Regions from separate parts of the Pseudomonas sp. Tri1 genome, predicted to be linked through region 1. Evidence: predicted binding sites of a transcription regulator. Region 1 holds the regulator's gene; each other region holds the start of a gene.

Region 1 (6,143 bases):
CAGACCAGCGCTAGCACCAATCGTCAATTGTTCGCCGGTCAGCCACTGACCGCCGGCCTGCCGTTGACCGCTGCCGAGCCACTGGTCGAACAGGTCCAGGTCGAACCGCGTCGTCCGGCCCCGGCCCCGGCCGCACCAAGCGGTGGTGTCGACCCGCGTGCCCTGGACTCGATGCGTTTTGAACTCAACAGCCTGCGCGAACTGATGGAAGTCCAGCTCGGCTCCCTGGCCTGGAACCAGCTGCAAGGCAGCCGTCCGGCCCAGGCCAACCTGTGGCGTCGCCTGCAACGCATCGGCCTGTCCGGCCCTTTGTCCCGGGACCTGCTGGCGCTGATCAACGGTATCGAAGAGCCTCGTCAGGCCTGGCGCATGTTGCTGGCGCACCTGGCGCGGATGATCGCCACGCCGGAAGTCGAGCCGCTGGAAGAGGGTGGGGTGATTGCGATGGTCGGCCCGGCCGGCATGGGCAAGACCACCACCCTGGCCAAGCTCGCGGCCCGTTATGTACTCAAGTACGGTGCCCAGAGCATCGCCCTCGTGAGCATGGACAGTTTCCGCATCGGCGCCCAGGAACAACTCAAGACCCTGGGCCGAATCCTCAATGTGTCGGTGACCCACGTGGATCCGGGGCAATCCCTGGCTCAAGCGCTGGAACCGCTGCTGCGCAAACGCGTCGTGCTGATCGATACTGCCGGCCTGCAAGCCAGTGATCCGGCCCTGCGCATGCAGCTTGAAAGCCTGGCCGGGCGCGGTATTCGGTCAAAAAATTATCTCGTGTTGGCAACCACCAGCCAAAAACAGGTTCTAACCGCCGCATACCACAGCTACAAACGCTGCGGGCTGGCTGGCTGCATCCTGACTAAGCTGGACGAAACGGCAAGCCTGGGCGAGGTGTTGAGCCTGGCGATCGGTCATGAGCTACCGGTGGCCTACCTGACCGACGGGCCGCGGATCCCGGATGATTTGCATCTGCCGCGCCGTCATCAATTGGTCAGTCGTGCCGTGAGTGTGCAAATGCAGGAAGAACCCAGCGAAGAAGCCATGGCTGATATGTTCGCTGACATCTACCACAGCCCGACCAAGCAGGTCGGCTGAGGTAATCATGAATATTTTTTGTACCTACATCGATGGTCTGCCATGCATTGTTCCGAATGTGAACGCGCAGCCAGTAATGTGGCCTCCGTCTAAGTAAGACAAGGTAAAGAACGAACATGGGCAGCATGCATCCCGTACAGGTGATCGCGGTGACCGGCGGCAAAGGTGGCGTCGGGAAGACTAACGTGTCAGTGAACTTGTCCCTGGCTCTGGCAGAGCTTGGCCGACGGGTCATGCTGCTGGACGCCGACCTGGGCCTGGCGAACGTCGATGTGCTGCTGGGGCTAACCCCCAAGCGCACGCTGGCGGACGTGATAGAGGGCCGCTGTGAACTGCGCGACGTGCTGCTGCAGGGACCGGGCGGGATTCGTATCGTACCGGCTGCCTCCGGCACCCAGAGCATGGTTCACCTGACCCCGGCCCAGCACGCGGGCCTGATCCAGGCATTCAGCGACATCGGTGACAACCTCGATGTGCTGGTGATCGACACCGCTGCCGGTATCGGTGACTCCGTCGTCAGTTTCGTGCGCGCGGCCCAGGAAGTGTTGCTGGTGGTCTGCGACGAACCGACCTCCATCACCGACGCCTATGCCCTGATCAAACTATTGAACCGCGACTACGGCATGAACCGCTTCCGCGTCCTGGCCAACATGGCCCAGAGTCCGCAGGAAGGGCGCAACCTGTTCGCCAAGTTGACAAAGGTCACGGATCGTTTCCTGGACGTCGCCCTACAATATGTCGGCGCTGTGCCCTACGACGAAAGCGTACGCAAGGCCGTCCAGAAACAACGTGCCGTTTATGAAGCCTTTCCCCGTTCCAAATGCGCGCTGGCGTTCAAGGCTATCGCCCAGAAGGTGGATACCTGGCCACTGCCGGCCAACCCTCGTGGGCATCTGGAGTTTTTCGTCGAGCGTCTCGTGCAACAAACAGCAGGGCCCGTGTTATGACAGCCAGCGGTTACAACCATCTCTACAAAAAATCGGCACGGGACGCCCAATATGAATTGATTGAGCGTTATGCACCCCTGGTCAAGCGCATCGCCTATCACTTGCTGGCGCGGTTGCCGGCCAGTGTCCAGGTCGAGGACTTGATCCAGGCGGGCATGATCGGCCTGCTCGAAGTGTCGAACAAATACGACGCGAGCAAGGGCGCCAGTTTCGAGACGTATGCCGGTATCCGCATTCGTGGGGCGATGCTCGATGAAGTCCGCAAGGGCGATTGGGCGCCGCGTTCGGTGCACCGCAATACCCGCATGGTCAGTGACGCGATCCGCGCTATTGAAGCTAAAACCGGGCGTGACGCTAAAGATCACGAGGTTGCGGCCGAACTCCAGTTGAGTCTCGACGATTATTACGGGATTTTGAACGATACCTTGGGCAGTCGCCTGTTCAGTTTCGATGACCTGTTGCAGGACGGCGAACACGAAGGGCTGCACGAGGATAACGCGAGTGCTCACATGGAGCCGTCGCGTGACCTGGAAGATGAGCGTTTCCAGAGCGCGCTGGCGGATGCGATTGCCAATTTGCCGGAGCGTGAGCGACTGGTCTTGGCGCTGTACTACGACGAAGAGCTGAACCTCAAGGAAATCGGTGAGGTCCTGGGGGTCAGCGAATCGCGGGTCAGCCAGTTACACAGCCAGTGCGCGGCCCGTTTGCGGGGGCGTTTGGGGGAGTGGCGAGCGCGCTGACAGCTGTGTGGGAGCACTGCGAACGGGGTTGGTCTGGCATACGTCGCACCAGTCTCCATCCGTGGGGCTCCAGGCCGTTGTCGAGTGTTGTGCCGGATTGATTGAAATGGCGCGTTCAGGTGCTGGACACGTTTAAGACTGCTTGGAGGTCGAATTGGACAAGAACATGAAAATCCTCATCGTTGATGACTTCTCAACGATGCGGCGGATCATAAAAAACCTGTTGCGTGACCTTGGGTTCACCAACACGGTCGAGGCCGACGATGGCACCACTGCCATTCCGGTTCTCAACAGCGGGAGCATCGACTTTCTGGTGACTGACTGGAACATGCCCGGCATGACCGGTATCGACTTGCTGCGCCATGTGCGCGCCGACGAAAAACTCAAGCACCTTCCGGTGCTGATGGTAACTGCCGAAGCCAAGCGCGAGCAGATCATCGAAGCGGCCCAGGCCGGTGTGAACGGCTATGTGGTCAAACCCTTCACGGCCCAGGCGTTGAAAGAGAAGATCGAAAAAATCTTCGAACGCATCGGTTAACGGCGCCACGGGGGAGCTATGGACAACGAATCTTCAATGGGCGACTTCGAATCGACCCTGAAAAAACATGCCCGCGAACTGGTCGACAGCCTTGAAAAAGGCCGCTTTGGCGATGCGGTTCAAATGATCCATGAGCTCAACCAGACCCGTGACCGTGGTCTGTATCAGGAAGTGGGCAAGCTCACGCGTGAACTGCACAGCGCGATTGTCAATTTCCAGATCGACCCGAATATGCCGCAGGCCGAGGAAGTCTCGCAGATCACCGATGCCACCGAGCGTCTGGGTTATGTGGTCAAGCTGACCGAAGCTGCGGCCAACCGCACCATGGACCTGGTGGAAAGCGCAACGCCGCTGGTCAATGGCCTGAGCGACGAAGCCCAGGCCTTGAGCACCGACTGGGGTCGGTTCATGCGCCGCGAAGTAGGGGCTGAAGAGTTTCGGGAGCTGGCCCGTCGGGTCGACGGTTTCCTGACGCGCAGCAGCACCGAGAACCGCGCGGTGGCAAGCAATCTCAACGACATTCTGCTGGCTCAGGACTATCAGGACCTGACCGGTCAAGTGATCAAGCGCGTAACCCAATTGGTCACCGAAGTAGAAAGCAATTTGCTCAAACTGGTGTTGATGGCCAGCCAGGTCGACCGCTTTGCCGGCATCGAACACGACCGTGAAGCGATGCTTGCTGAAAAAGATCCACAAAAACATCTCTCGCAGGGTGAAGGTCCGCAGATTCATGCCGATAAAAGAGAAGACGTTATGTCCGGTCAGGACGATGTGGACGATTTGCTGTCCAGCCTTGGATTCTGAGTTTTAGCCCTGTTTTAGGAGCAGCCATTAATGAGCTTCGGCGCCGATGAAGAGATCCTTCAGGATTTCCTGGTTGAGGCCGGCGAGATTCTAGAGCAACTGTCTGAGCAACTGGTCGAGCTGGAAAGTCGACCCGATGATGCAGACTTGCTCAATGCAATTTTTCGCGGTTTCCACACTGTAAAAGGAGGCGCCGGCTTCCTCCAGCTCAATGAGCTGGTGGAGTGCTGCCACATTGCCGAAAACGTGTTCGACATCCTGCGCAAGGGTGAGCGCCGCGTTGATTCGGAACTGATGGACGTGGTGCTCGAAGCGCTGGATGCGGTCAACAGCATGTTCAGCGAAGTGCGCGAGCGCTCGCCGATCACCGCTGCCACCCCTGAGTTGCTCGCTGCGCTGGCACGCCTGGCCGAGCCACAATCGGCTGACGAATCCGCTCCGGTTGTCGAGACGGTCGTTGAAGAACCGGTCGCCGAGGAGTCGGGCGACATCACCGATAACGAATTTGAACAATTGCTGGACTCGCTGAACGCCGTCAAGGCTGAAGCCGCTGCCCCGCCGGCCCCCGTTGTGCCGGCCACCGAGGCAACTGCTGCTGCCAGCGATGAAATCACCGACGACGAGTTCGAGTCGTTGCTCGATCAGCTTCATGGCAAAGGCCAGTTCGCGCCCGATGCGGTCGTTCCTGCAGCGACCCCGGCCGCCCCGAAAGCGGCGGGCGACAATTCCGATATTACCGACGACGAATTCGAGGCTTTGCTCGATCAGTTGCACGGCAAGGGCACGTTTGCCGTTGAAGCGCTGGATTCAGCCATCGCTTCTGCGCCGACGCCGGCCAAGCCCACCGCTGCGGCGGCGGGCAGTGACCTGATCAGCGATCACGAATTCGAATCGCTGCTCGATGAACTGCACGGCAAAGGCAAGTTCAGTGAAGTCGGGAAGGCCACGGCTGCCCCTACTGCGGGCACTGCCGCCACTGCTGCGCCGGCGGCCAAGGCTGCGCCAAAACCCGCGGCCAAGGCACCGGAACCGAAGGCCGAGACGCCCAAGCCGGCTGCGGCAGCTGCCCCGGCAGCAGCCCGTGCCCCGGCGGCTGCGCCAGCGGAAAAACCGGCCAGCGAAGCCGAAACCACTGTCCGGGTCGACACCGCACGCCTGGACGAGATCATGAACATGGTCGGCGAACTGGTGCTGGTGCGTAACCGTCTGGTACGCCTGGGTCTCAACAGCCAGGACGAAGCCATGTCCAAGGCTGTGTCGAACCTCGATGTGGTCACGGCGGACCTGCAGACCGCGGTCATGAAGACCCGGATGCAGCCGATCAAGAAAGTCTTCGGGCGCTTCCCGCGCCTGGTTCGTGACCTGGCTCGCCAGCTCAAGAAAGAAATCAACCTGGAACTGGTGGGCGAAGAGACCGACCTGGACAAGAACCTTGTCGAGGCCCTGGCCGACCCGCTGGTCCACTTGGTGCGCAACGCCGTCGACCACGGCATCGAGTCGCCGGAAGAGCGCGAAGCCTCGGGCAAGGTTCGCAGCGGCAAGGTGGTGCTGGCCGCCGAGCAGGAGGGCGACCACATCCTGTTGTCGATCTCCGACGACGGCAAAGGCATGGACCCGAACGTGCTGCGTTCCATCGCAGTCAAGCGCGGTGTGATGGACAAGGATGCCGCCGATCGCCTGAGCGACACCGAGTGCTACAACCTGATCTTCGCCCCGGGCTTCTCGACCAAGACCGAGATTTCCGACGTGTCCGGCCGTGGCGTGGGCATGGACGTGGTGAAGACCAAGATTTCCCAGCTCAATGGTTCGATCAACATTTACTCGACCAAGGGCCAGGGCTCGAAGATCGTCATCAAGGTCCCGTTGACCCTGGCGATCATGCCGACCTTGATGGTGATGCTGGGCAACCAGGCATTCGCCTTCCCGCTGGTCAACGTCAACGAAATCTTCCACCTCGACCTGTCGCGCACCAACGTGGTGGACGGCCAGGAAGTGGTGATCGTACGGGACAAGGCACTG
Region 2 (6,143 bases), 650 kb from region 1:
AGACGGTTGTACTTTCCAACCCGGTCGGATCGGCTGAGCGAACCCGTCTTGATCTGCCCGGCGCAAGTGGCGACCGCGAGATCGGCAATCGTGGTGTCTTCGGTTTCCCCTGAACGATGGGAGATCACGGCGGTGTACCCCGCATCCTGAGCCATGCGAATCGCGTCCAGCGTCTCGCTGAGTGTTCCGATCTGGTTGAACTTGATCAGGATGGAATTGCCGATGCCTTTCTGAATGCCCTCGCGCAGGATCCGGGTGTTGGTGACGAACAGATCGTCCCCCACCAGTTGCAGATGCCCCAGTTTCCGGGTCAAGCCAGCCCAACCGTCCCAATCACTCTCGTCCATCCCGTCTTCAATGGAAATGATCGGGTACCTGTCGCACAGCATGGCCAGGTAATCGGCGAACCCCGCCGAATCAAATGACTGGTCTTCACCCGCGAGCACGTAGTGACCGTCTTCATAGAACTCGGAGGCAGCACAATCGAGTGCCAAGGTAATGTCCTTGCCCAACTCGTAACCCGCTCGACTGACCGCCTCTTTGATAACAATCAACGCTTCTTCGTTGGAAGCCAACGAAGGGGCAAAGCCCCCTTCATCCCCCACCGCGGTGCTCAAGCCTCGCTCCGACAGAACCTTTTTCAAGGCATGGAAGACCTCGGCGCCCATGCGCAGCCCTTCACGGAACGACGCAGCACCGACGGGCTGAATCATGAACTCCTGAATATCGATGTTGTTATCGGCATGCTCGCCACCGTTGATGATGTTCATCATGGGCACCGGCATGCTGAACCGGCCTGGCGAGCCGTATAACGCCGCCAGATGTTCATACAAGGGAATGTTCTGGACCTGGGCGGCGGCTTTGGCCGTTGCCAATGACACGGCAAGAATCGCGTTGGCGCCCAGGATGCTCTTACTCTCCGTGCCATCCAGGGCGATCATGGCGTTGTCGATTTCGCGCTGGTTCAAGGCATCCAATCCAATGAGGCACTCGCGAATCGGATTGTTCACATTCTCGACCGCTCGCATGACCCCTTTGCCCATGTAGCGCAATGCGTTATCCCGCAGCTCGAGCGCTTCCCGTGAACCGGTCGAGGCACCAGAGGGGACGCTGGCAGTGGCACTGACTCCGTTGTTGAGGGTCACCACCGCTTCGACGGTCGGGTTCCCCCGCGAGTCCAGTATTTCCCGGGCAGCGATGTGTTGGATCAAGCTATTTTTACTAAGCATCTTTTTCCCCATTCGGATGGTTCGCAGCTGGCGTGGTGTTGTTCTGCGACCTCAGCAGTTCCTGCTGTTCCGCATACTGCTCACGAAAATCGAAGTCTCTAGGCCAAACGTCGCGAGCACGGTTATGCGCCTCGTCGTGGTCCGGTGAATTGATCGCACTCATCAACGTCTCCTCACTCAGCGAATGGTTTCACCAACGCATACGACGCGAAGGGAGTTGGTGCCACCCTGGGCGTTGGCGTAGTCGCCCTTGGTAATCAATACGTGATCGCCGGCCTTGACCACACCGCGCCGGGTCAATTGCTCCACGGCCTTTTCATTCACCAACTCTGGGGCGTACTCATCACTGTCGAACGGGATGGTGGTGACACCACGAAAAAGCGTGACCCGGTTCTGGGTCGCCAGGTTGCGAGAGAATGCAAAGATGGGCAGGTGTGAGCGGATACGCGACATCAAACGTGGGGTATCACCGCTTTCGGTCATGCAGATAATGGCTTTGACACCATGCAGGTGATTAGCCGCATACATCGCCGACATGGCGATGGATTCGTCAATCTTGTGGAACACCTGATCGACACGGTGCTTGGAGCGATGGGACTGCGGGTGTTTTTCGGCGCCGATGATGATTCGATGCATGGCCTCGACCGTCTCGATCGGATAGGCACCGGCTGCGGTTTCCGCAGAGAGCATTACCGCGTCGGTACCATCGAGCACCGCATTGGCAACGTCAAACACCTCGGCGCGAGTCGGCATCGACTGAGTGATCATCGACTCCATCATTTGCGTCGCCGTAATCACAACCCGATTCAACGTACGGGCGCGCTCGATAATCAGTTTCTGTACCGCCACCAATTCGGCATCGCCGATCTCCACGCCCAAATCGCCACGAGCGACCATCACCCCTTCCGACGCTTCGATGATCGCATCCAGAACACGCAGGTCATTGACGGTTTCGGCGCGCTCGATCTTGGCGATCAAGCCAGCCTGGCCTCCCGCCTCATGCAGCAATCGACGCGCCTGCTCCATATCCGAAGCATCCCGTGGGAACGACACGGCCAGGTAGTCCACTTGCATCTGTGCGGCAGTCTTGATATCGGCGAAATCCTTCTCGGTCAGCGCCGATGCGGAAAGCCCGCCGCCTTTGCGGTTGATCCCCTTGTTGTTGGAGAGCGGCCCACTGACCAGGACTTCACAAATCAATTGCGGCGCCTCGACCGCCAGGACCTTGAGCTCGATTCGCCCATCATCAAGCAACAAAATGTCACCTGGCCGGCTATCGGTAATCAGGGCCTCGTAGTCGATTCCGACGCGTTGCTGGTCGCCGGCATCCTTGTCCAGGGAAGCGTCGAGAATGAACTGCTGGCCTTTTTCGAGAACGACCTTGGCTTGCGCGAAACGCGCAATTCGAATTTTCGGACCTTGCAGATCAGCCAGTACCGCCACGAACCGTCCGTGCTTGGCCGCCAGCTCCCGTACTAACCGGGCACGAGCAATATGATCTTCGGCTTTGCCATGAGAGAAATTCAGACGCACGACATCCACGCCCGCCTTCACCAGCCCCTCTATAGCTTCGACCGACTCGGTTGCTGGCCCCAAGGTGGCCACGATTTTGGTTCTGCGCTGCATGACAGATGCTTCCTCGAACAAGGTTTTATTATTGAACGGCTAAAGAAAATCCGGTTTTGCCCGATGAATATTTGAACGTCAATATTCAATCTACTGAAAAAGCCATGAGCGCTGAGGGCAACCCACGCTTGGTCTCTAATGGAGAGATTCCCCAATGATCTCTGACCAAAAGCAAAGTTTGCAGATTCAGTCGCCTCAGAAGGCAGCCAAAAAATATTGGCATATTGACGCATAAAAATGCAATATTATTTTACCCCGTACAAAAACACGTTTCCGGTCAAGACCCGGACTACGCCACTCTAATGAAGGGACACCACTCATGATGCCAAGACATCTCTCAATCGCCGGTCGAATGATCCTCGGGTTCGTCATCATTGCCGCGCTGAGCGTCGCGCTAGGGGTATTCGCCCTGCGACAGATTGACGAGGTGCAGGACCAATCGATCCAGATCAAAGACAATTGGCTCCAGCGGGTTCGGGCACTGGGAGCGGCGAATGCGGCGTTGAACCGCTATCGCATGGGGTCGATGCAGCACATCCTTTCAGTCAGCGAAAAAGATATGCAGTCCTACGAGGAAAAGACCGCGGGACGCCTGCAACAAGTCCGTGAGCAGATGCAACGCTACGGACAACTGCTGGTCAGCGACGAAGAAAAAGATCGCTTGAACGCCTTCAACGCCAGCCTCGAGGTTTATGCAAAAAATCACCTCGAGTTGCTCAAGCTTTCTCGTCAAGGAGATAAGACCGGGGCCAGGGAATTTTTGATGAGCATCAGGGACTCGTACGACCAGATGACGAAAAACTTCGACGACCTGATCGAACGCTCGAACCAAGGCGCGGAAGCTGCTGGCAATCACTCGGTCGATGCTTATCAAAGCGCTGTCAGGGGAGTCGTGCTGGTTATCATCCTGGTCGGCATCGGCACAATCCTGGTGGCATGGCTGCTGACCCGCAGCATCACTGCACCGCTCAATGAAGCGGTAAGAGCGGCCAGGACGATTGCCGAGGGGGATCTAAGCAAACCCATTCAACCGACTGGAAATGACGAAACCACTCGTCTGCTCGAATCCCTGGCGACCATGCAGGACAACCTGATCCAAACCCTGGGTCGGATCTCCGGTTCATCGAAACAGCTGACCAGTGCCACTGCCCAATTGAACACCGTCACCGCGGCGTCAGGCCAGGATATTCAGCAGCAGCACGCAGAAATCGAACAGGCAGCCACGGCGGTCAATGAAATGACTGCCGCCATTGAGGAAGTTGCCCGCAACGCGCAGTCCACTTCAGAGCTGTCGGTGGCGTCCCGGGACATTGCTCTTCGAGGCCAACAGCGCATGGTTGAAACCTTGGGGGCAATCGAAACGCTTACCCGAGACGTGCAATTGAGCTCCAGCCAAGTGGAAGGTCTGGCGCAACAGGCACAGGGCATTGGAAAAGTGTTGGACGTGATTCGCACGATCGCCGAACAAACCAACCTGTTGGCGCTAAACGCGGCCATCGAGGCAGCACGGGCGGGTGACGCCGGACGTGGTTTCGCGGTAGTCGCCGACGAGGTCCGCGCGCTGGCGCACCGCACGGCACAGTCCACCCGAGAAATCGAAGCCATGATCAGCGGTATCCAGAGCGGAACGGATACCGCCGTGTCGACCATGCTCAGCAGCAGTGAAAACACCCGACTTACGCTGTCGCTGGCCCAATCTACCCAAAGTGCGCTGGCAGAAATCGTGGCCGCCAACGATGACATCAACCAACGAAACCTGATGATCACCACGGCCACCGAAGAACAGGCCCACGTGGCCCGCTCGGTCGACCGAAACCTGCTCAATATTCGCGACCTTTCCGTTCAATCAGCGACGGGCTCACAGCAGACCACCAGCGCCTCTCACTCCCTTGGCCTGTTGGCTCTGGAGCTGAATGCCATGGTGCAGCATTTCAAAATGTGAATCAGATACGTGCAATTTTTTGCACAATGCCACGCTAAAAAGTAGTCATATGCGATAAAACCTGATCGAATCGGAGCCATGCAGCATCTGATCTCACACTCCTGACCCGGATTGTGTTCTGTCGCCACCATTGCGTAAGTGATAACAGTTATGGCCTCAAGCGCCCTAGTACAACGAATCGCTGCCGAGATCCGGCAGAAGATCCAGACCGGTGAACTAGCCCCGGGCGCTCATCTCAGCGCGCAAAAAGTCGCCGATGAATTCAACGTCTCACGCTCTCCCGCCCGGGAAGCTCTGGTCTCGCTTTCAGAGCAAGGTACTCTTGAGCAGTTGCCCAATCGTGGGTTCTTCGTGCTGGAGTCGGTGCAAGACCCCACGCAGATCCACGACGAGGTACTGCCCCTTGAAGAGCCCGACGAGTATTACCGGCTCTCGGAAGACTGGCTGAACAATGCGATCCCGAGTGAGGTCACGGAGCAATTCCTGCGTACTCGCTACAACCTGACCAAAGCCCAGGTCATCGACATCCTCAATCGCGCGGCCAAGGTCGGATGGGCTGAGCCTAAACCAGGTTATGGCTGGCGCTTCCTGGATGTGGCGAAGACCCCGGAAACCCTTGAACAGATTTATAAGGTGCGCTCGCTGATCGAGCCTGCGGCATTGCTTGAACCGACTTACCTGCACGATCTGGCCAAGCTTCAACGCTTGAAAAAAGAGCAGCAGGACATGATCAACGGCGGCATCGATAGCCTGCCGGCGGATGTGCTCCTCAAAAACGGCATTCGTTTCCACGAAGAGTTCATCAAGCTTTCCGGCAACCCGCTGTATCACATGATTCTGGTGCAAATGAACAACATGCGGCGGCTGATCGAATACCGCTCGATGATCGACCGCAAGCGCCTCTACAAGCAATGCGCCGAACACATTCGGATGATCGAGCTGGTGGAACAGGGCAGTAACCTGGAAGCCGCGCATCTGATGAAGCAGCACCTGAGCGGCTCCTTTGCCCATAAATCACCGATCCTGAAACTGCGATCGGAGTCCACCGCCCCCCTTCACTTTCAGGCCTCGGCACAGGCCTTGAGGAGATCACCCGTTGAGTAACGAAGAACAACTACGTGAAGAAATCTGCGCCGTTGGAAAAAGCCTCTATGAACGCGGCTACACCGTAGGCAGCGCGGGAAACATCAGTGCCCGCCTGGAGGACGGCTGGTTGATCACCCCCACCGATGCGTGCCTGGGAAGACTGCGACCAGAGGAGATCGCCAAAGTCAGCCGGGACGGTACTTGGGTGTCGGGCAACAAACCGTCGAAAACCCTCGAATTGCATCGCCAGGTGTACGACC
Region 3 (6,143 bases), 1.3 Mb from region 1:
TCTCGGTTCTGCGCGGTGCTGGCTTTTTCCCGCAATGCACGCAGGTCACCAGTCAGCCAAGTGTCGGCATCGACTTCACTCATCTGGCCATCGATCACTGAATAGACGGTTTTGCCGGTCGCAGATATGACAAACACTGCCTGGTAGCCGTAGAGCGAATAGACGCTGCTGCCGACGTTCTCCTGGTCGTAGGCCCATTCCTTGTCCATTTCGATGTGCAGATGCCGGTAGGCGTCGCTCCACTTGGAGTAATCGCTCAGGTCTCGGCCGATGCCAGTGCGAATGCCGTCGATGGCCCGCTGGGCAAAAAACAGGCTTTGTTCGCGGGCGCGCTGGTCCTGGGCTGCGGTAATGTTGAGCAGCACGGCGATCGCCAGGGCGGACATGACGAACAGCACGAGCATGATGGCCGGAAAGGTGCGGCGGGTGAAGCTTCGGGTTGGCGAGCCCGGAGAAAGAACGGTTGAGTCGTTGCCAGCATCTTCAGTCATAAGTAAGTCATCAGCCAAAAAAGCGATTTCACCCGCACCTGTCCTTTATCGGCTGTAGGGCTGATTAACTTAGTCGTGATCATAATTGGTGCGCGTGGCAATGTTGCCTTGTGATGTTAAGGGGTTTGTTGTTAATTCGCTTGGAGTGATGATTTATTGCTGAAAGGTACCGGTTATTTATTGATTTTATCTTGTTTATCAAGTTTTAAGACATTATTAGCAATCCTTGAGCAGCCTGCATTCTCTAGAATTCGCTTCATTGGATCCAATTTGGTTCGCCTCCTGCGAATCGATCCAGTGACTTGTTGCCCTCAAGGAGACGAACGCATGATGCTCAGCGACCCTTCCGTCAAATACCGCCCTTTCTCCACCGTGGACCTGCCTGACCGGCAATGGCCGTCCAGGGTCCAGCGCCACGCACCGACCTGGTGCAGCGTCGACATGCGCGATGGCAACCAGGCACTGATCGAGCCTATGAACGCCGAGCGCAAACGCCGGTTCTTCGACTTGCTGGTCAAGACGGGCTTCAAGGAGATCGAGGTGGGTTTTCCTGCGGCTTCGCAGACCGATTTCGACTACGTACGCGAATTGATCGAAGGCAACAAAATTCCATCGGACGTGACCATCCAGGTCATGACCCAGGCGCGTACACACTTGATCGAGCGAACCTTTGAAGCGCTGAAGGGCGCCCCGCGAGCTATTGTTCATGTCTACAACGCCACCGCTCCAGTCTTCCGCGATGTGGTATTTGGCGTCGACAAGGCCGGCTGCATCAAAATTGCCACCGATGCGACCCGGGAAATCAAGGCGTTGATGCAGCAGAACCCGCAGACCGAATGGACGTTCCAGTATTCGCCGGAAACCTTCTGCTTCACCGAGCTGGATTTCGGCCTGGAGATTTGTGAAGCCGTGGCCGCGCAGTTCGAGCCCACCCCGCAGAATAAAATGATCCTCAATTTGCCGACCACCGTGGAGGTGTCTACGGCCAACGTGTTTGCCGATCAGATCGAATGGTTCTGCCGCCACTTCAGCCGCATGGACAGCGTGATCATCAGCGTCCACCCGCACAACGACCGCGGCACAGGCGTCTCCACCGCCGAACAGGCTTGCCTGGCGGGTGCCCAGCGGGTGGAAGGGACGCTGTTTGGCAACGGTGAGCGCACTGGCAACGTCGATATCCTCACCTTGGCGATGAACCTCTACACCAGCGGGGTTTCCCCGCAGCTGGATTTTTCGGACATCGTGCATGTGCAGCGCGAGGTCGAATATTGCAATCAGTTGCCAACTCACCCACGCCATCCCTATGCCGGCGAGCTGGTGTTCACGGCGTTCTCCGGTTCGCATCAGGACGCGATCAAGAAGGGCTTTGCCGCCCGCAATGCCCGTCCCGAAGGGTTTTGGGAAGTCCCTTACCTGCCCATCGACCCGGCGGACATGGGGCGTAGCTATGAGGCGGTCATTCGCGTCAACAGCCAGTCCGGCAAGGGCGGTGTGGCCTATCTGCTGGAGCAATACTGCATCGTCCTGCCGCGACGCCTGCAAATGGAGTTCAGTGGGCTGGTCCAGCAAGTGGCTGACGAAACGGGCCGGGAGATTACCAGCGAGATGATCCTGGAGTGCTTCACCGAGCAGTACCTCACCGAGGGGATGCCTTACCGGCTTGGCAAACCGCAAGTCGTCAGCGAAGGCGACACCACCTACATCGATGCACGGCTGGAAGGACCACAGGGCCAAGTGCACCTGGCCGGCGAGGGTAACGGCCCGTTGGCGGCCATGGTCGATGCGCTCGCCGCCTGTGGCGCCGACCTGGACATTGCCGATTACCACGAGCATGCCACACGCGATGGTGCCGAATCCGAAGCGATTGCCTACGTCGAGATCCGCCTGGGCACCCAGTTCATCTTCGGTGCCGCGCGCGATGGCAGCTTCCTGTCGGCGTCCTTGAAGGCCTTGGTGAGTGCCGTCAACCGGGCAACCCGCAGCGGTTTGCTGGGTGCGTTGAAGACCTCCGCGCCGGCCCGGGCCCCCTATTAACGCGCAACGCTGTGGGAGCGAGCTTGCTCCCACATGATTTTATGGGCTACAAGCTCCCTCGCCACAGGGTACTCGTCTGGCTTGATAGCGCTGTTGATCACTCCGCCAACAACACCGCCGCATCGAACCCCACCCGCAAGTTGCCCCAATGGCGGCCGCCGAAGAAGAACGGTACGTCGATCTCGGTCATGATCTCCCCGGTGTCGCGCAGGTAAGTCTGGAGCAGGAAGCGCTGGACGTTGCCGGCTGCGCGCAGGCCAATCGGGTCGCCGAAGATCCGCTTGTTGCGGCACACCGGCAGGTCGACTGCGCGATCCCCCGTGGGCTGCTTCGACACCCAGCTGTTGTTCACCGGGCAATAGCCTTTGGTGTCGACAATGAACGACACCTTGCCACCCGGCGTGCTGCGGGTGAGCGTGTCGCATTCTTCCTGGCAGACCTGGGCAAAGCGTTCGGTATAGCTGGTCATGTACTGCTTGGGGTCGGTGCCGGGGATCAATTGGTAGTTCTGGTCGAATAGGTTGAGACCTTCCTTTTGCAGCGCTTCCAGGCGTACCTGGAGGATGTCGCGGCACTGGCTGGCTCGGGTAATAGCGGCATCCAGCTTGCCGTGGCCGAGCACGAACCGACCCAACAGCGCCTGCACCTTTTCGGCAACGCCGGACAGGTCACGGGTGGCCGTCGCCGAGTGCTGCATGCGCTGGTCGATCAACTGGCTGTCGGCATGGATCTGCGTTACCCGTTCGTTGATGCCTGTGTTGCTGTCGGCGAACTGCTGGATGTGCGTGGCGATGTCCGCCAGTTTGCCGTTGGTGGATTCGAAATCGCCAATCATGCTTTCGAAATGACCGGAGGCGCGCTCCACCACTTTCTGGGTTTCCCGAGCGCTGTGGCTGATCTGGTTGGTCTGTTCGTGGGTGGAGCTGACTTCTTCAAGCATGGCGTCGATGTTGCGCGAGATATCGTCGGTGGCCCGGCTGACGTTCTGCGCCAGGGTCCGCACTTCATCGGCCACCACGGCGAAGCCGCGGCCGCTTTCGCCGGCTCGGGCGGCTTCGATGGCGGCGTTGAGGGCCAGCAGGTTGGTCTGGGCAGAGATCTGCTGGATCAGCCCGACGATGGACTTGATGCTTGAGGAACGCTGGTTCAAGGCGCCTACGAGGGTGGCGAATTCATTGAGGCTGCTGGAGATCTCGCTGATGTTGCCGGTCACTTCCAGCAGTTCGGAATAGGAGTCGCGGGCCATGCTCAGGTTCTGGGCGGTGGTGCTGGAGATGCCCTGGGTCTGGCGCGAGACTTCTTCGATGCGGCCCACGGCGGTGTTGCTCTGGTCCATCACTTCCTTGGCGAAGCGGGCCTGGTGGGTGGCGCTGTCGCTGGAGTCGCTGATGTTTTTCAGCGAACGCGCCGATTCGACGGCGATGTGCACGGTCAGCGCCTGGACATTACTGATGATCTCCCGTTGCTTGGCCAGGAATCGGTTGCAGGTGCTGGCCAGTGTCCGAATCTCGTCGTGGGTCACCAGCGGCAGGTCCTTGGACAAGTCGCCTTCGCCGTTGGCGATCTCTTCCAGGGCCTTGGTCATGGCAGTGACGGGGCGCACGATGAGGTGGCGCAAGTACCAGACCATGAAGCTGATCATGCACAGCGACAGGAAGGCGCCGAAGAGCAGGGCGTGGGTGAGGCTGTCCAGCCGGGCCTCGATCTGCCCCAGCAAGGCGCTGTCCAACTGCGCGTTACGCAACTGCAGCACAATCTCGGCGCGTGCGCTGAGCGCTACCCAATACAGCAGACCACTGACCAACACCAGCAGGAAAAGGCTCGACAGCTTTTTGGTGAGGGTATCGAAAAATTGCATCTCGATAGACTCGTACAAGGCCTTTAACGTCTGCATGCCGCTGCTCCTGGGCAAAAAAATCACTCAATGGAATACATTCGACCGCTGGCGACAAAGCTTTAGCGGGTTGAGGCGATTTGATATCACTTCGCGTTATTTAGCGTAGCCCAGCGCACTGACAACCTGTGGGAGCGAGCTTGCTCGCGATGAGGGACCGACAGCCAATGACGCTTTGACTGACATACCGCTATCGCGAGCCAGCTCGCCCCCACAATGAGTTTGTGGTGGCTATCAGGGGGAGGCGAGCCAAGCGCAGGAGGAATAGAAAAGATTTACTGGGAATCGTTCTCAAAGTATATTCGCTCTCATTAACATCCCCCAATGAGTGCAGCGTCTTGAATCGTTCCACCCCTCTCGCTAATCGCAACGTCTTCATCAAGTGTGTATTGCCAACATTGTCTTGCTGTTTCATTGCAAGCCCAGTGTGGGCACAGGACACCCTTGAACTGCCGGCTACGGACATCCAGGGCAGTCGCATCACTCAGGACGAGGGCTATACGGCATCGCAGGCCAGTACGGCGAGCAAAAGCGATGTACCGATCAAGGAAGAGGCGCAATCGATCAACGTGGTGACCCAGCAGACCCTGGCCGACTATCAGGTGCGCTCGCTGGCCGACGCAATGAAGTTCGTCAGTGGCGTCAGCCAGGGCAATACCTTGGGCGGTTCGCGGGACTCGCTGGTCAAGCGCGGTTTCGGCACCAACGACGATGGCTCGATCCTGCGCGATGGCGTGCGTTCGAACCTGGGGCATAACTTCAGCGCCACCACCGAGCGGGTCGAAGTGCTCAAGGGCCCGGCCTCGATGCTGTACGGCGCGCTGGAGCCCGGTGGCCTGGTCAACGTCATCAGCAAGAAGCCCGAGTACACCCAGAGCACCACGCTGAGCGGCTCGGCCTACAGCGAGGGCGGCGGCACCATGGCCCTGGATACCACCGGGCCGTTGGGCGACACCGGCCTGGCGTATCGCTTGATTGCCGAGCGCGGGCATGAGGACTACTGGCGCAACTACGGCGTCAACGAGAGCACGCTGGTGGCACCGTCGCTGGCTTGGACGGGGGAGCGGGCTTCGTTGAACCTCAGTTATGAGTACAACGAATATTCCAATCCGTTTGATCGCGGAACGGTGTTCAGGAATGGGCATCCGGCGGACATCGACTATGACAAGCGTCTCGATGAGCCGTGGGCCAAGAGCCAGGGTATTCGCGAGACGGCGACGGCGCGCTTTGAGTACGAGTTGAGCGATGCGTGGAAGACCCGGGTGACTTATGGGTGGAATAACGACCGGTATAGTCTTTCGATTGCGCAGCCCAATTCGTTGACGGGTAACACGCTTCGACGGGCAGCCAACGGCGCCCATTACGATGATGAAACCCGCTACGCGAGTTGGGATTTCATAGGCCAGCAGGACCTGTTCGGCCAACGCCATGATCTGTTGATCGGTGTTGATAACCAGGTGTCCGACCAGTACCGCGGGAAAACCTATCGCAATGCCGTACGCGGTGGTTTCGATATCACTTCACCGGTCTATGGCAACCTGCCGGAACCCAGCCTGGTCAGTGCTGCCCAAAGCGATCTGCGCAATGAGCTGACGTCCAGTTCCATGTACTTGAAAGACAACTGGCACCTCGACGACCGCTGGATCCTGGTCCTGGGGGGGCGCTACCAGCATTACGATCAGTACAGCGACCAGGGGTTGGGCAGCAGCTACAAGTTGAACCGC
Region 4 (6,143 bases), 1.3 Mb from region 1:
CCACCTGGTCACCGACTACCGGTGCGCCACCGACTTTCTGGGCGATGAAGCGGCCCAGGGACATGTCGGGATCGATACCGTCCAGTTGCAGCCCGTACAGCGCCGCAACCGCGGCCAGCTGGGCATCTCCTTCGAGTACGAAGTCGCCGAAGAAGCGCAGATCCAGGCCCCGTTGCGGCGCTTGGCTGAACAGTTTTCCCAGGGCCGGTAAATCGTGTTCATGGCCGATAACACACAGCAAATCATCGACTTCCAGCACGGTACTACCCGACGGATGGAGCAATTGCTGGCCACGAAACAGCGCCGCGATGCGCGTGCCGTCGGGCATTTTCAGGTCTCGCAAGGGCGAGCCGATGCACCATTTTTCCGCACCGAGGCGATAGATGAACAGCTCCCACTCACTGGTGACGTGGACTTCCAGCGCGGCCCGGGAAATCGGCAGGGGCTCGGGCGGGACGGTCACGTGCAGCAACTTGGCGACCCATGGCAGGCTTGTGCCCTGCACCAGCAGCGAAACCAGCACGATAAAGAACGCCAGGTTGAAATAGAGCTGGGCATGGGGCAGGCCGGCCATCAACGGGAACACCGCCAGGATGATCGGTACAGCGCCGCGCAGGCCGACCCAGGAAATGAACGCCTTTTCGCGACCGTGGAAAGCCTTGAACGGCAACAGGCCGACCATGACCGACAGCGGGCGGGCAAACAGAATCATCCACAATGCCAGGCCCAGGGCGGGCAGGGCGATGGGCAGCAGGTCATGGGGCGTGACCAGCAGCCCCAGCACCAGGAACATGCCGATCTGCGCCAGCCAGGCCATGCCGTCGAGCATGTGCAGGATGCCGTGGCGGCTGCGCACCGGACGGTTGCCGATCACCAGGCCGCACAGGTACACCGCGAGGAAGCCGCTGCCGTGCAGGGCGTTGGTCAAGGCGAACACGGCCAGGCCGCCGCTGATGACGAGGATCGGGTACAGGCCGTTGGCCAGGTTGATGCGATTGACCAGTTGCAGCATCAGCCAGCCACCGCCCAGGCCGATCACCGCGCCGATGCCGAACTCGCGCACCAGATGGCCCAGCAGGCTCCAGTGCAGGCCGGTTTCGCCACTGGCGAGCATGCCGATCAGGGTCACGGTGAGGAACACCGCCATGGGGTCGTTGCTGCCGGACTCGATCTCGAGAGTGGCGCTGACCCGTTCATTCAAGCCCTTGCCGCCCAGCAGCGAGAACACTGCCGCGGCATCGGTCGAGCCGACGATCGCGCCGATCAGCAGGCCCTGGATCAGGTTCAGGTTGAACAGCCATGCCGCCGCCAATCCGGTCAGCCCGGTGGTGATCAATACCCCGATCGTGGCCAGCGACAGCGCCGGCCACAAGGCCACGCGAAAACTCGAGACCCGCGTGCGCAAGCCGCCGTCCAGCAGGATGACCGCCAGTGCAAGGTTGCCCACCAGGTAAGCCGTGGCGTAGTTATCGAAAAGAATACCGGCGCCGTCGACACCGGCCACCATGCCCACGGCCAGGATAATCACCAGAATCGGGATGCCCAGGCGGGACGAAAGAGAACTGACCAGAATGCTCGCACCTACCAGCAACGCGCCGATCAAGAACAGGCTGTTGATGGTCGTTGCAGTCAAAGGCGTTACTCCGGGAAAACTGAAGGGCGGGCACAGACTGACCATGCAGTCTGCGTGCCAGCGATTCTAACCTGTTGAAATGTGATGCTGTCAAAAAAGGTTGGGAGAGTGGGTAGCTGATCGTTCCACGCAGAGCGTGGGAACGATCAGATCAGAGATGGGGCTTAAAGGCTGAACCGCCCAACCATGCTGTTCAGGTCCACAGCCAGGCGCGACAGTTCGGCGCTGGCGGCGCTGGTCTGGTTGGCACCGGTGGCCGATTGCACTGAAAGGTCGCGGATGTTCACCAGGTTGCGGTCCACTTCACGGGCTACCTGGGCTTGTTCTTCGGCGGCGCTGGCGATCACCAGGTTGCGCTCGTTGATCTCGACGATGGCGCTGTTGATCGTGTCCAGGGACATACCTGCACCGCGAGCGATATTCAGGGTCGACTCGGCACGTTCGGTGCTGTTGCGCATCGAATCCACGGCGTGTTCGGTGCCGCTCTGGATGCTGCCGATCATGCGCTCGATCTCGCTGGTCGACTGCTGGGTGCGGTGAGCCAGGGCGCGTACTTCGTCCGCCACCACGGCAAAACCGCGACCGGCTTCACCAGCACGGGCCGCTTCGATGGCGGCGTTCAGCGCCAGCAGGTTGGTCTGGTCGGCGAGGCCGCGAATCACGTCCAGCACCTTGCCAATGTCACGGGACTCATCGGCCAGGTTGCCGATCAATGCTGCGGTGCTTTGCACGTCGGCGCTCATGCGTTCGATGGCGCTGACGGTTTCCTGCACCAAATCACGACCGTCACCAGCGGAAGTGGTGGCGTTTTTCGACGCTTCGGAGGTGCTGACCGCATTGCGCGCCACTTCTTCCACGGCGCTGGTCATTTCGTTGACTGCGGTGGCGGCCTGTTCGATTTCGTTGTTCTGCTGGGTCAGGCCGCGGGCGCTTTCATCGGTGACACTGTTGAGTTCTTCGGCGGCGGAAGCCAGTTGAGTGGCTGAACCGGAGATCCGCTGCAGGGTGTCGCGCAGTTTTTCCTGCATGGTCGACATTGCCCGCAGCAGGCGACCAGCCTCGTCGCTGCCGTCGACGGTAATCGGCCGGGTCAGGTTGCCCTTGGCGATTTCCTCGGCGGCGTCCAGGGCGTTGGCAATCGGTTTGGTAATGCTGTTGGTCAGCAGCCAGGCGAACAGCAGGGTCAGGCCGGTGGCGATGACCAGCAGCGCGACGACCAGATTGAACGCTTTCGAATATTGTTGCTCCGCGTTCTGGTTGAAAGCCTCGGCTTGGCGGTTATTGATGTCCAACAGGCGGCCAAGGACTGCGTTGACGGCTTCGGAGTTGCTCAGCAGTTCGGTGTTGAGCAATGCCCGCAGTTCCTCGATCTGATTACCGCGCGACAGGGTTTTCATCCGCTCTTCGAGCTGACGGTACTGACCCAGCAGTTGCACATATTGATCGTAGGCGGCCCGTTCTTCCGGGGCGCTGATGAGTTTTTCGTAGGCCGTCTGGGCGGCGCGGATCTGTTGGTTGCGTTGCTCGAACAGCTCATAGGTTTTCTGCTGGATGTCCGGTTCGCGGTTGGTCAGCAAACGATAGGACAGCACCCGCAGGCGCAGAGTGAGCTGGGTGAATTCATCCAGGGCCTTGATGCTGGGCACGCTGTTCTCGGCGATGTTTTGGCCGGACGATCGAATGTTGCTCATCTGGGTCAGGGCAAACACCCCCAGGGCCAGCATCAGGGCGCCGATCAGGGCAAACCCGAGGAACGCCCGCGGCGCGATATTCATATTACGTAGAGACATGGAAAGTACCGGGAAGAGACGCGTCCGTGCTGGGCTTGACTACTGTTCCCTGACTTATCGGTCATACGACTAAAGTCTTGAGGGCACCCTGTGCTTTTGTCACTGAGCAAAGACCGCGGTGCGACGAAGGGTCGGAACCAGATTCCCCATACGCAGTCTCTAAAACTCGCCGCAAAAGCACTGCCGCCCGGTAAAGCGTGGTATTGGCAGTGACTTTTCTTTATCGTACGCGCCCCTTGAAAAAGCCTGGAAATCAATATGTTGGAAGCATCCCTCAGCCAGCTGGAGCAACTGGTCAACGACCTGGTGCAACAGAACCGTCATCTCACTGGCCAGAACGAAACCCTGAGCGCGGAACTTGCCAGGGCCAAGGATGAAAACGAAAGCCTGCAACTGAGCCTGATGGAGCAGGAAGAACTGCACGGCGCCACCGCCGCCCGTATCCAGGCCCTGATCGAGCGCGCCAGCACCGGTCCTGTCAGCGCATGAAGCACGGTGCTGATGGGGTGACAGTCATCTCGATCCTGGGAGAGGACTATTCAATCAAGGCACCGGCCGGGCAGGAACAGGCCCTGCTGGACGCCGCATCGATGCTCAAGGCCGCCCTGGCCGACACCAAGAGGAAATACCCGACGCTGATCGGTGATCGCCTGCTGGTACTGGCAGCGATGAACCTGTGCTCGCAACAGATCGAAATGCAAAAGGTTCATCAAGCGGAACTCGACCGTTATCAAGAGCAAGTCAGCGCCACGGTCGAGGTGATTTCCAAGACGATCCAGCAGGCCTGAAACCGTTAGCGAATGTTGACTGTGTGGCTTATGTGGGAGCGAGCCTGCTCGCGATGGCGTCAGCACGGCTACCTGTGTGTTGGCTGAAACACCGCTATCGCGAGCAAGCTCGCTCCCACAGTGGATCGGTGGTGAACGCAGGTTTTGTGTTCACCGGGAATCCCCTGTGGGAGCGAGCAAGCTCGCGATTGGGTTGCAGCCGCGCCACCAAAGCTGGATCAGAACCACTCATCCCGCATCCCGAGGCACGTATCATCCCGCGCCTCAAGCAGGTCCAACTCATGGTGGCAACCCGGTACTTCCCAGGTCAGGAAGTAGCGCGCCGCTTGCAGCTTGCCTTTATAGAAGTCGCTGTCCGCCGCATTCCCCTTGGCCAAGCCTTCCTCGGCGCGAATCGCCTGTTCCAGCCAGCGCCAGCCAATCACCATGTGCCCAAACACCTTCAAGTACAGCGCCGAGTTGGCGAGGCTGCTGTTGACCTTGCCCTGGCCCAGGTCCGTCAGCAGGCCGAGGGTGACCGTTTGCAGGCGCGCTACCAGGGCTTCCAGCGGCTGGCGCAACGACGTCAGTGATTCATGGGCCTGGGCGCGTTCGCTGGTGTCGGCCACCAGGCGGATCAGTTGCTTGAGCCCGGCGCCGCCGTTTTGTGCCAGTTTGCGCCCTAGCAGGTCCAGGGACTGGATGCCGTGGGTGCCTTCGTGGATCGGGTTCAGGCGGTTGTCGCGGTAATACTGCTCCACCGGGTATTCGCGGGTGTAGCCGTGGCCGCCGAGAATCTGGATCGCCAGCTCGTTGGCCTTCAGGCAGAACTCCGAGGGCCAGGATTTGACGATGGGGGTCAGCAAGTCCAGCAGCTCATGGGCGCGCCGGCGCTCGACTTCGCTCTCAAGGGTGGTGGTGTCGTCGAACAGTCGCGCGGCGTACAGGCCCAGGTCAAACGAACCCTCGACGTAGGCCTTCTGGGTCAGCAGCATGCGGCGTACGTCGGCGTGCTGGATGATCGCCACGGGGGCAGTGGTCGGGTCCTTACTGTCGGGCACCCGTCCTTGGGGACGCTCGCGGGCGTATTCCAGGGAATACAGGTAGCCGGCGTAACCCAGCATTACCGCGCCCATGCCGACACCGATCCGTGCCTCGTTCATCATCTGGAACATGTAGCTCAGGCCGTGGTGCGGTTTTCCTACCAGGTAACCGACGCATTCGCCGTTGTCACCGAAATTCAGCGCCGTGGAGGTGGTGCCGCGCCAGCCCATCTTGTGGAACAACCCGGCCAATAGCACATCGTTGCGTTGGCCGAGGCTGCCGTCGTCATTGACCAGGAACTTGGGCACGATAAACAGCGAAATACCCTTAACGCCAGGCGGCGCGTCCGGCAGTTTCGCCAGGACCATGTGCACGATATTTTCCGACAACGGATGATCGCCGCCAGAGATGAAGATCTTGTTGCCTTTGAGCCGATAGCTGCCGTCAGGCGCCGGCTCTGCACGGGTGCGAATATCCGACAGCGAAGAGCCCGCGTGAGGCTCGGTCAGGGCCATGGTGCCGAAGAAACGCCCGTCGATCATCGGTTGCAGGAAGCGTTGCTTCTGTTCCTCGCTGCCGAAGCTTTCGATCAGGTTCGCCGCGCCCATGGTCAGGAACGGGTAAGAGGTGGAAGCGGCGTTGGCCGCCTGGAAATGCGCGAAGCAGGCCTGGGACAGCAACGTCGGCAGTTGCATGCCGCCGGCGTCGAAGCTGCGCGCGGCGTTGAGAAAACCGGCCTCGAGGAAAGCATCCACTGCCGGCTTCACTTCTGGAATCAGAATCGCCTGGCCGTTCTCGTAGCGCGGTTCGTTTTCATCGTTCTTACGGTTGTGCGGGGCGAAAAATTTCTCGGCGATGCTGCGGGCCGTGCCGAGGGCCGCGTCGAAGGTTTCGCGATTGTGTTCGGCA

Evidence for each region. Region 1 encodes FliA, which starts transcription of late flagellar genes. Its sites were predicted from a motif close to CTAAAGTTTNNNNNNNNNNNGCCGNTAA; they were not measured.
Region 2: a site for FliA is predicted at 2,895-2,922, ahead of J9870_RS10995 (methyl-accepting chemotaxis protein). Genes of this name have one in related genera too.
Region 3: a site for FliA is predicted at 4,458-4,485, ahead of J9870_RS13340 (methyl-accepting chemotaxis protein). Genes of this name have one in related genera too.
Region 4: a site for FliA is predicted at 3,478-3,505, ahead of J9870_RS02300 (methyl-accepting chemotaxis protein). Genes of this name have one in related genera too.

What each region holds. Positions count from the first base shown of each region.
Region 1 covers NZ_CP072913.1:1,823,317-1,829,459, forward strand. The annotation lists gene flhF (flagellar biosynthesis protein FlhF) at 1-1,095, shown strand, start outside; gene fleN (flagellar synthesis regulator FleN) at 1,212-2,042, shown strand; gene fliA (RNA polymerase sigma factor FliA) at 2,039-2,782, shown strand; gene J9870_RS08100 (chemotaxis response regulator CheY) at 2,949-3,320, shown strand; gene J9870_RS08105 (protein phosphatase CheZ) at 3,339-4,124, shown strand; gene J9870_RS08110 (chemotaxis protein CheA) at 4,155-6,143, shown strand, end outside.
Region 2 covers NZ_CP072913.1:2,471,469-2,477,611, reverse strand. The annotation lists gene eno (phosphopyruvate hydratase) at 1-1,229, opposite strand, end outside; gene J9870_RS11005 (hypothetical protein) at 1,222-1,392, opposite strand; gene pyk (pyruvate kinase) at 1,407-2,855, opposite strand; gene J9870_RS10995 (methyl-accepting chemotaxis protein) at 3,175-4,797, shown strand; gene J9870_RS10990 (GntR family transcriptional regulator) at 4,948-5,901, shown strand; gene J9870_RS10985 (aldolase) at 5,894-6,143, shown strand, end outside.
Region 3 covers NZ_CP072913.1:3,118,522-3,124,664, forward strand. The annotation lists gene J9870_RS13330 (EAL domain-containing protein) at 1-491, opposite strand, end outside; gene leuA (2-isopropylmalate synthase) at 819-2,525, shown strand; gene J9870_RS13340 (methyl-accepting chemotaxis protein) at 2,623-4,419, opposite strand; gene J9870_RS13345 (TonB-dependent siderophore receptor) at 4,758-6,143, shown strand, end outside.
Region 4 covers NZ_CP072913.1:520,626-526,768, forward strand. The annotation lists gene J9870_RS02295 (potassium/proton antiporter) at 1-1,633, opposite strand, end outside; gene J9870_RS02300 (methyl-accepting chemotaxis protein) at 1,798-3,423, opposite strand; gene J9870_RS02305 (hypothetical protein) at 3,682-3,912, shown strand; gene J9870_RS02310 (cell division protein ZapA) at 3,909-4,211, shown strand; gene J9870_RS02315 (acyl-CoA dehydrogenase) at 4,430-6,143, opposite strand, start outside.